Regions from separate parts of the Streptomyces sp. NPDC027663 genome, predicted to be linked through region 1. Evidence: riboswitches for the same ligand, from Rfam matches in the RefSeq annotation. Region 1 holds a riboswitch; the other holds the start of a gene.
What was found. Region 1 has a riboswitch for ZMP and ZTP ahead of ACZ4SF_RS07630 (glycine hydroxymethyltransferase). Riboswitches for the same ligand answer to the same signal wherever they lie in the genome.

Region 1 (4,180 bases):
GCTCGGAGGACGAGCCCAGCTCGCCGTGGGCGTTGATCCAGGCGCAACCGCGGAAGCCGGGCTGAGCGAACCACTCGCCGAGCCAGTCGAAGACCGCGAGCACCCGTTCACGCGGGTCCTGCACGCTCTCCACGCGGTCGGCCAGGTGGCCGCGCCAGCGCCGGTCGCGGCGCCGGAGCACGGCGACCACGAGGTCCTCCTTGGTCGCGAAGAGCCGGTAGATCCGCTTCAGGGGCAGACCCGACGCCTCGCGGACCCGGTCCATCCCGACCGCCTGGATGCCGTGCGCGTAGAAGAGCGCCTCCGCCGCGTCCAGGAGCGCTTCGCGGTCCAGGCGGTTTCGTTCCTCGGTGATCGGGGCCGGCATGCGGGTCTCCTTGACGCTGAGAACGTGCGTTCTCTACCTTAGCCCCATTGATGGAGAACGTACGTTCTCGATGACCTGAGGAGACCGCCGTGCCCGAAGGACGCCCGCCCTGCCCGCCGTTCACCGAGGAAACCGCCCGTCAGAAAGTCCAGGCGGCCGAGGACGCCTGGAACACGCGCGACCCCCACCGGGTGGCCCTCGCCTACACACCGGACTCCGTCTGGCGCAACCGCGACCGCTTCGTCACCGGCCGGGAGGAGATCGTCGCCTTCCTGACCGAGAAATGGCAGCGCGAACAGGACTACGCCCTGCGCAAGAGCCTCTGGGACTTCCACGGCAACCGCATCGCCGTCCGCTTCCAGTACGAGTGCCACGACGCCGACGGCCAGTGGTGGCGCTCCTACGGCAACGAACTGTGGGAGTTCGACGAGCAGGGCCTGATGCGCCGCCGCGAGGCGAGCATCAACGACGTGCCCATCGGCGAAGCCGACCGGCGCATCTTCGGCCCCCGGCCCGCCGCTCTGCACGGCACCGACATCCCGCTGCGCTGATCACGCCCCGGACAGCACCTCGCACAGCTGTTCCACCCCCCACTCCAGCTCCTCCTCGCCGATCACCAGCGGGGGTGCGAGCCGGATGGTCGACCCGTGGGTGTCCTTGACCAGGACCCCACGGGCCAGCAGCTTCTCGGAGACCTCCCGCCCGGTGCCGGCCGGCCGCGCCACGTCCACGCCGGCCCACAGCCCGCGCCCCCGCACCGCCGTCACCCGGCCCGTGCCGCGCAGCTCGCCCAGCAGCCGGTGCAGCCGCTCGCCCAGCTCGGCAGCCCGCGCCTGGTACTCGCCGGTCCGCAGCATCGCGATCACCTCCAGCGCCACCGCGCAGGCCAGCGGGTTGCCGCCGAACGTCGACCCGTGCTCGCCCGGCCGGAACACCCCGAGCACCGCCGCGCTCGACACCACCGCCGACACCGGCACGATCCCGCCGCCCAGCGCCTTCCCCAGCACGTACATGTCCGGCACCACCCCCTCGTGCTCGCACGCGAAGGTCCGCCCGGTCCGGCCGAGCCCCGACTGCACCTCGTCGGCGACGAACAGCACGTTCCGCTCGCGCGTCAGCTCCCGCACCCCCGGCAGATAGCCGGCGGGCGGCACGATCACCCCGGACTCGCCCTGGATCGGCTCCAGCAGCACGGCCACGGTGTTCTCCGTCAGCGCCGCCCGCATCGCGGTCAGGTCGCCGTACGGCACGATCTCGAACCCCGGGGTGTACGGCCCGAAGTCCGCCCGCGCCTCGGGATCCGTCGAGAAGCTGATCACCGTCGTCGTACGGCCGTGGAAGTTGCCGCCCGCGACCACGACCTTCGCCATCTCCCCGGGCACGCCCTTCACCCGGTACCCCCACTTCCGGGCCGTCTTGACCGCGCTCTCCACCGCCTCCGCGCCCGTGTTCATCGGCAGCACCATCTCCATCCCGCACAGGTCCGCCAGCTCGGCGCAGAAGGCCGCGAACCGGTCGTGGTGGAAGGCGCGGGAGGTCAGCGTCACCCGCTCCAGCTGGGCCCTGGCCGCCGCGACCAGCCGGGGGTGGGTGTGCCCGAAGTTCAGCGCCGAGTAGCCGGCCAGCAGATCCAGGTACCGCCGCCCGTCCACATCCGTCAGCCACGCCCCCTCACCCGCGGCGATCACGACCGGCAGCGGATCGTAGGTGGGCGCGCAGTGCGCGTCGGCGATGGCGATGAGGTCTTCAGCAGTGGTCACGGCCTCTCCCGGATACGACGGTGACTCTCCCGGACACGACGGTGATCCCTTTCCTATCCTCGCTCGCATGGTGGACGCGGGATCTTCCCCGTCCGGCGCGCCCGGTAGGCTGACGAGCGGGCCGTGACTGGCGCGCTAGGGATGGGACGGACCATCAGGGAGCGGCCCGAGCCGGAAAGAGTGCCGTGCGCCTGGGCCGAACGTGAACGCTGTACGCACACCGTCCGGAGGTCCCCGATGCCCGAGAGTTCCGCCCCCCTCTCCACCGAGTCCACGGCCTTCCGCGCCGCCCTCGACGTCATCCGTGCCGTCGAGCCGGGCGTCGCCGACGCCATCGGCCAGGAGGTCGCCGATCAGCGCGAGATGCTCAAGCTGATCGCCTCCGAGAACTACGCCTCCCCGGCCACCCTGCTCGCCATGGGCAACTGGTTCAGCGACAAGTACGCCGAGGGCACCATCGGCCGCCGCTTCTACGCCGGCTGCCGCAACGTCGACACGGTGGAGTCCCTGGCCGCCGAGCACGCCAAGGCGCTCTTCGGCGCCCGGCACGCCTACGTCCAGCCGCACTCCGGCATCGACGCCAACCTCGTCGCCTTCTGGGCCGTGCTCGCCGACCGCGTCGAGGCCCCGTTCCTGGAGAAGACCGGCGCCCGCCAGGTCAACGACCTGTCCGAGGCCGACTGGGCCGAGCTGCGCCAGGCCTTCGGCAACCAGCGCATGCTCGGCATGTCCCTGGACGCCGGCGGCCACCTCACCCACGGCTTCCGCCCGAACATCTCCGGCAAGATGTTCGACCAGCGCTCCTACGGCACCGACCCGGCCACCGGCCTCATCGACTACGAGGCCCTGCGCGCCCAGGCCCGCGAGTTCAAGCCGCTGATCATCGTCGCCGGCTACTCCGCGTACCCCCGTCTGGTGAACTTCCGGATCATGCGCGAGATCGCCGACGAGGTCGGCGCGACCCTCATGGTCGACATGGCGCACTTCGCCGGCCTGGTCGCGGGCAAGGTCCTCACCGGCGACTTCGACCCGGTCCCGCACGCCCAGATCGTCACCACCACCACCCACAAGTCCCTGCGCGGCCCCCGCGGCGGCATGGTCCTGTGCGACGACTCCCTCAAGGACCAGGTCGACCGTGGCTGCCCCATGGTCCTCGGCGGCCCGCTCCCGCACGTCATGGCCGCCAAGGCCGTCGCCCTCGCCGAGGCCCGGCAGCCGGCCTTCCAGGACTACGCCCAGCGCATCGTCGACAACTCCCGGGCGCTGGCCGAGGGCCTGATGCGCCGCGGCGCCACCCTCGTCACCGGCGGCACCGACAACCACCTCAACCTGATCGACGTCGCCACCTCCTACGGCCTCACCGGCCGGCAGGCCGAGACGGCCCTGCTGGACTCCGGCATCGTCACCAACCGCAACGCCATTCCCGCCGACCCGAACGGCGCCTGGTACACCTCCGGCATCCGCGTCGGCACCCCCGCCCTGACCACGCGTGGCCTGGGAACGGCCGAGATGGACGAGGTGGCGGGCCTGATCGACCGCGTCCTCACCACCACCGAGCCGGGCACCACGAAGTCCGGCGCACCGTCCAAGGCGGCCCACGTCCTGGACGAGAAGGTCGCGCAGGAGATCGCCCAGCGGGCCACGGACCTGGTGGCGGGCTTCCCGCTGTACCCGGAAGTCGACCTGGGCTGAAGCACCCCGTCAGGGGCGGCGGGGCCGTATCCGATGATGCGGCTCCGCCGCGTGGGCGCGCTCGGCAACAACGTGCCCGCCGTTCCCCACGCACCGAACCCACCCGTCACTCTGCGACAATGAGGGGTATGGCTTCAGACCGACCTCGCGTGCTCTCCGGTATCCAGCCCACGGCAGGCTCGTTCCACCTGGGCAACTACCTCGGCGCCGTCCGCCAGTGGGTGGCCCTGCAGGAGTCCCACGACGCCTTCTACATGGTCGTCGACCTGCACGCGATCACGGTCCCGCAGGACCCGGAGGAACTGCGGGCCAACACCCGGCTGGCCGCCGCCCAGCTGCTGGCCGCCGGCCTGGACCCGGA
Region 2 (4,180 bases), on a different contig from region 1:
CAGCAGCGGCAGTTCGAGCTTCATCCCGGGGGTGGGGACGCCGACGAGGACGACGGTGCCGGCGAGATCACGGGCGTAGAAGGCCTGCTGGTAGGTCTCGGGGCGGCCGACGGCCTCGATGACGACGTCGGCGCCGAAGCCGCCGGTCAGCTCGCGGATCGCCGCGACCGGATCGGTCTCCTTGGAGTTGACGGTGTGGGTGGCGCCCAGGGCGCGGGCCTTCTCCAGCTTGCGGTCGTCGATGTCCACGGCGATGATCTTCGCCGCGCCGGCCAGGCCGGATCCGGCGATGGCCGCGCCGCCGACGCCGCCGCAGCCGATGACGGCGACCGAGTCGCCGCGGCCGACGCCTCCGGTGTTGATCGCGGCGCCGATGCCGGCCATGACACCGCAGCCGAGCAGTCCGGCGACCGCCGGCGAGACGGCCGGGTCGACCTTGGTGCACTGCCCGGCGGCGACCAGCGTCTTCTCGGCGAAGGCGCCGATGCCGAGGGCCGGGGAGAGTTCCTGCCCGGTGCCGGCGAGGGTCATCTTCTGCCGGGCGTTGTGAGTGTCGAAGCAGTACCAGGGGCGGCCACGCAGACAGGCCCGGCACTGCCCGCACACGGCACGCCAGTTGAGGACGACGAAGTCGCCGGGGGCGAGGTCGGTGACGCCCTCGCCGACCGACTCCACGACGCCGGAGGCCTCGTGGCCGAGCAGGAAGGGGAAGTCGTCGGAGATGCCGCCCTGCTTGTAGTGCAGGTCGGTATGGCAGACGCCGCAGGCCTGGACCTGTACGACGGCTTCGCCGGGGCCGGGGTCCGGCACCACGATCGTCTCGATCCGTACGGGCTCGTCCTTGCCCGGTGCGATCACGCCGCGCACTTCCTGCGCCATGGTCTGGCCCCTTCTTTCGATTGCCTTCGCTGCCGACACTACGCGCGACCGATCGGTAGCGGGACGGGCCACGACGGTGATCGTGGATCTTTCCGGCCACGGCGGGGGGCGCCGGGACACCCCTGTCGAACTCGCGGCGCGGAGCGTGCCGTTCGCGGTGGCGGTCCGGCAGGGCACGGGTGGTACCGCGGGGGCTCCGGGCAGCGGTGAGGGCCGCCCCCGGAAGGGGCGGCCCTCGTGGCCTGCGACGGGGTCAGTGGATGGCGCCCACGAGACCGAGGAGGGGCGCGGCGGGCGCGGCGACCTGCTCCACCTGGTTGAGCCGGTTCAGCTCCTGGAGGTGCTTGAGCTCCTGCAATTGTTCGCTCACCCGCGGGACCTGGTGCCGCTGCGCCTCGGGGATGCCGCCGGCGGCGAGCGCGTCGAGCGTGTTCAGGGCGCCGGGCTTCCCGACGAGCGGGACGCCGGCGTCGGCCGCGTTCGCCGACGGTACGGCGAGGCCGGCGATACCGGCGGCCAGACCGACGGCGGCGGCGATGCGTCGTGTTGAGATCATGCTTTCTGCAACGGTGGCGGTCCCCGGCCGGACACGGGCGGCGGGCGGCGCTCACTCGTGAGGCGGAGCGGGACGGCTGCGCTTGCCGGGACCGCCCGGGCGGAGGAGCCTCGGAGGTGGGGTCCGTGCGGCCCGCTCCGCGCCGGGCCGCGGGCTTGAAGGAGGTCACCATGGGCGCTGCGACGGGGTCCGCTTTCGACATCGAGACGCTGCGCCGGGCCATAGAAGGCAACACCGGCAACAACCTTCTGTCGCTCTACACGGACGACGCGGAGATCCGCATCGTCGATCACAACAACCAGCCCAGCCACCCGACGGTCCTGCACGGCCGGGGCCGGATCGCCGAGTTGCTGGACGACGTCTACAGCCGCGACATGACGCACAAGCTGGAGCAGTGCGTCGTGCAGGGTGACCGCGCCGCCTACAGCGAGTCCTGCGAGTACGCGGACGGCACCCGGGTCCTCGCCGAGTCGATGATCACTCTGCGGGACGGCAAGATCGCCGACCAGCTCATCGTCCAGGCCTGGGACGAGTAGGACACGGCGGGTACGGCGGGCGCCGGAAGGAGGGTCGCGCGGGCCGGGGCCACCTCCGGGCCGGCCCGGACCTGCTCGGCCCGCGCCGCGCCGGGGGGCGTGGGCGGCGGTCGGCGCCGCGTGCGGCTCTGGGCGCGGGTCTGCCTGTGCCCGCCGTACTGCTGCGGTCCGTGCTGCGAGCGGCCCGCCTGCCCGCGCGTCCCGTGCCGGGAGCGGCCCGCCTGCCCCTGCGTCCCGTGCCGCCTGCCCGCGCGTCCCGTGCCGGGAGCGCGCGCTGCACGCGGCGGCCGGTCCGGCGCCGCTGACCGGCCCGATGGCCGTACGTCCCCTCGGTTACCCTGTACGCGGGCCGTGACTGGCGCTGAGGTGGAGCACCACCGGGGAGCGGCCCGTGGTGGTTGCCGCGCGCCTGGGCGAGAGAGTCGATCCAGCTCAGGAGTGTGCAGCATGACCCAGGCCCGCCTCATGGACGGCACCGCGCCCGCCCGCCGCATCGTGGAGGAGACCGCGATGAAGGCCGCCGGTCTCACCGAACGCACCGGTACCACGCCGTGTCTCGCGACCGTGCTGGTCGGCGAGGACCCGGCTTCCGTGACCTACGTCCGCATGAAGCAGAACCGGTGCCGCACGGCCGGCATCGCCTCCCGGCACGTGACCCTGCCCGCGACCACGACCACCGCGGAACTCGTCGGCGCCCTGCGGGAGTTGTCGGCCGATCCGGGTGTGCACGGGATCCTGCTGCAGCACCCGGTGGGCGACCACATCGACGAGCGGGCCGCGTTCGAGGCGATCGCGCCGGAGAAGGACGTCGACGGCGTCACGTTCGCGTCGTTCGCCACGATGAGCTTCGGGCTGCCGGGCTTCGTCTCCTGCACGCCCGGCGGCATCGTGCGGCTGCTGGACGAGTACGGCGTCGATCCGGCCGGGAAGCGGGCCGTGGTGGTGGGCCGCAGCGCCATCCTCGGCAAGCCGGTGGGCATGCTGCTGCTGGCCCGGGACGCGACGGTGACGTACTGCCACTCGCGCACCCGGGACCTGTCGGCGGCGGTCCGTGAGGCGGACATCGTCGTCGCCGCCGTCGGCCGGCCCCGGCTGATCCGCGGGCAGGACGTCAAGCCCGGCGCCGTGGTGGTCGACGCCGGCTACAACGCGGGCAACGTCGGCGACGTCGACTTCGACTCGGCCGTGGAGCGGGCCTCGCTGATCACGCCGGTGCCGGGCGGGGTCGGTCCGATGACGATCGCGACGCTGCTGGAGCAGACCGTGACGGCCGCTGCCCGGCAGCTCGGGGTGTGATCAGCGCATCCAGGCCCGGTACTGCATGAGGTCCCCGGCCTGCACGCCGTAGTCGGGGTCGTCCTCGGTGGCGGTGTCCTCCATGCCGAGGACGGCGCCGGTGCGCGGCTCAAGGATCAGCAGGTGCCGAATGCCGGCGGTCTGGTACACGTACGCGTGGCCGGGGCGGCCGAGGCGGTCGGTCACCTCGCCGGCCGGCCGCAGCCCCTCGGCCTGTGCCAGCAGGCGGACGAGGGCCGCCGATTCGCGGGCACCCAGGGTCCAGTGGTCGAGCAGTTCCCCGACGGAGCCGAGGAGTTCGGGGGTGCTCAGCGGTGCCGTGCCGCGGTTCGTCCCGGGGCGGACGACTTCCGTGAGGTAGGCGCGCAGGGCCGCCGCGGTGTGCGGCGGGGTCCCCTCGGGCGGGGCGTCGCTCCACATCGGCGGGTAGCTGGTGCGGCTGATGACATGGCCGTCCGCCACCTGGCGCGGTTCGTCGCCGTCGTCGGTGAGGACCGGGCGGCCCGGTCTGCGCGGGTCGGTGGCCACGACCAGTTCCGTGTGGCTCCCGTCCGTCCGCCAGCGCACCACCCGCTCCTCGGGAAGCATGACGGGGCGCTTGCCGTCGCGCAGGCCGACGCTCCACGTCTGCACGTGCGTGCCCTTGCGCAGGCCTGGTGAGCGGTCCGTCGCGGCCGCGTCGGCCAGCGCGATCATCTCCTCCAGGGGCACGGGCCTGGAGCGGGCGTGGACGGTCAGCGGTCGGGGCGCGGCGACGGCCGGCGAGGTGCTCGGGCCGCCGAGCACGGCGTCGACGGCGATCACGAGGACGACGGCGGTGGCGGCGAGGCCCCAGATCAGCCGGGTGCGCGGGGTACGGCCGGGCAGTGCCGGGAGCAGGCGGACGCGGCGCCGTGGGCGGTCCTCGCGCAGC

Region 2: linked by a shared signal. The riboswitch ahead of ACZ4SF_RS28375 (bifunctional 5,10-methylenetetrahydrofolate dehydrogenase/5,10-methenyltetrahydrofolate cyclohydrolase) and the one ahead of ACZ4SF_RS07630 (glycine hydroxymethyltransferase) in region 1 are both predicted to bind ZMP and ZTP.

The regions. Positions count from the first base shown of each region.
Region 1 is NZ_JBVHSK010000002.1:609,199-613,378, reverse strand. It holds gene ACZ4SF_RS07645 (TetR/AcrR family transcriptional regulator) at 1-367, opposite strand, end outside; gene ACZ4SF_RS07640 (nuclear transport factor 2 family protein) at 457-918, shown strand; gene rocD (ornithine--oxo-acid transaminase) at 919-2,127, opposite strand; ZMP/ZTP riboswitch at 2,241-2,331, shown strand; gene ACZ4SF_RS07630 (glycine hydroxymethyltransferase) at 2,365-3,819, shown strand; gene trpS (tryptophan--tRNA ligase) at 3,948-4,180, shown strand, end outside.
Region 2 is NZ_JBVHSK010000012.1:256,275-260,454, forward strand. It holds gene ACZ4SF_RS28360 (S-(hydroxymethyl)mycothiol dehydrogenase) at 1-879, opposite strand, end outside; gene ACZ4SF_RS28365 (hypothetical protein) at 1,133-1,435, opposite strand; gene ACZ4SF_RS28370 (nuclear transport factor 2 family protein) at 1,606-1,971, shown strand; ZMP/ZTP riboswitch at 2,313-2,393, shown strand; gene ACZ4SF_RS28375 (bifunctional 5,10-methylenetetrahydrofolate dehydrogenase/5,10-methenyltetrahydrofolate cyclohydrolase) at 2,419-3,267, shown strand; gene ACZ4SF_RS28380 (CU044_5270 family protein) at 3,268-4,180, opposite strand, start outside.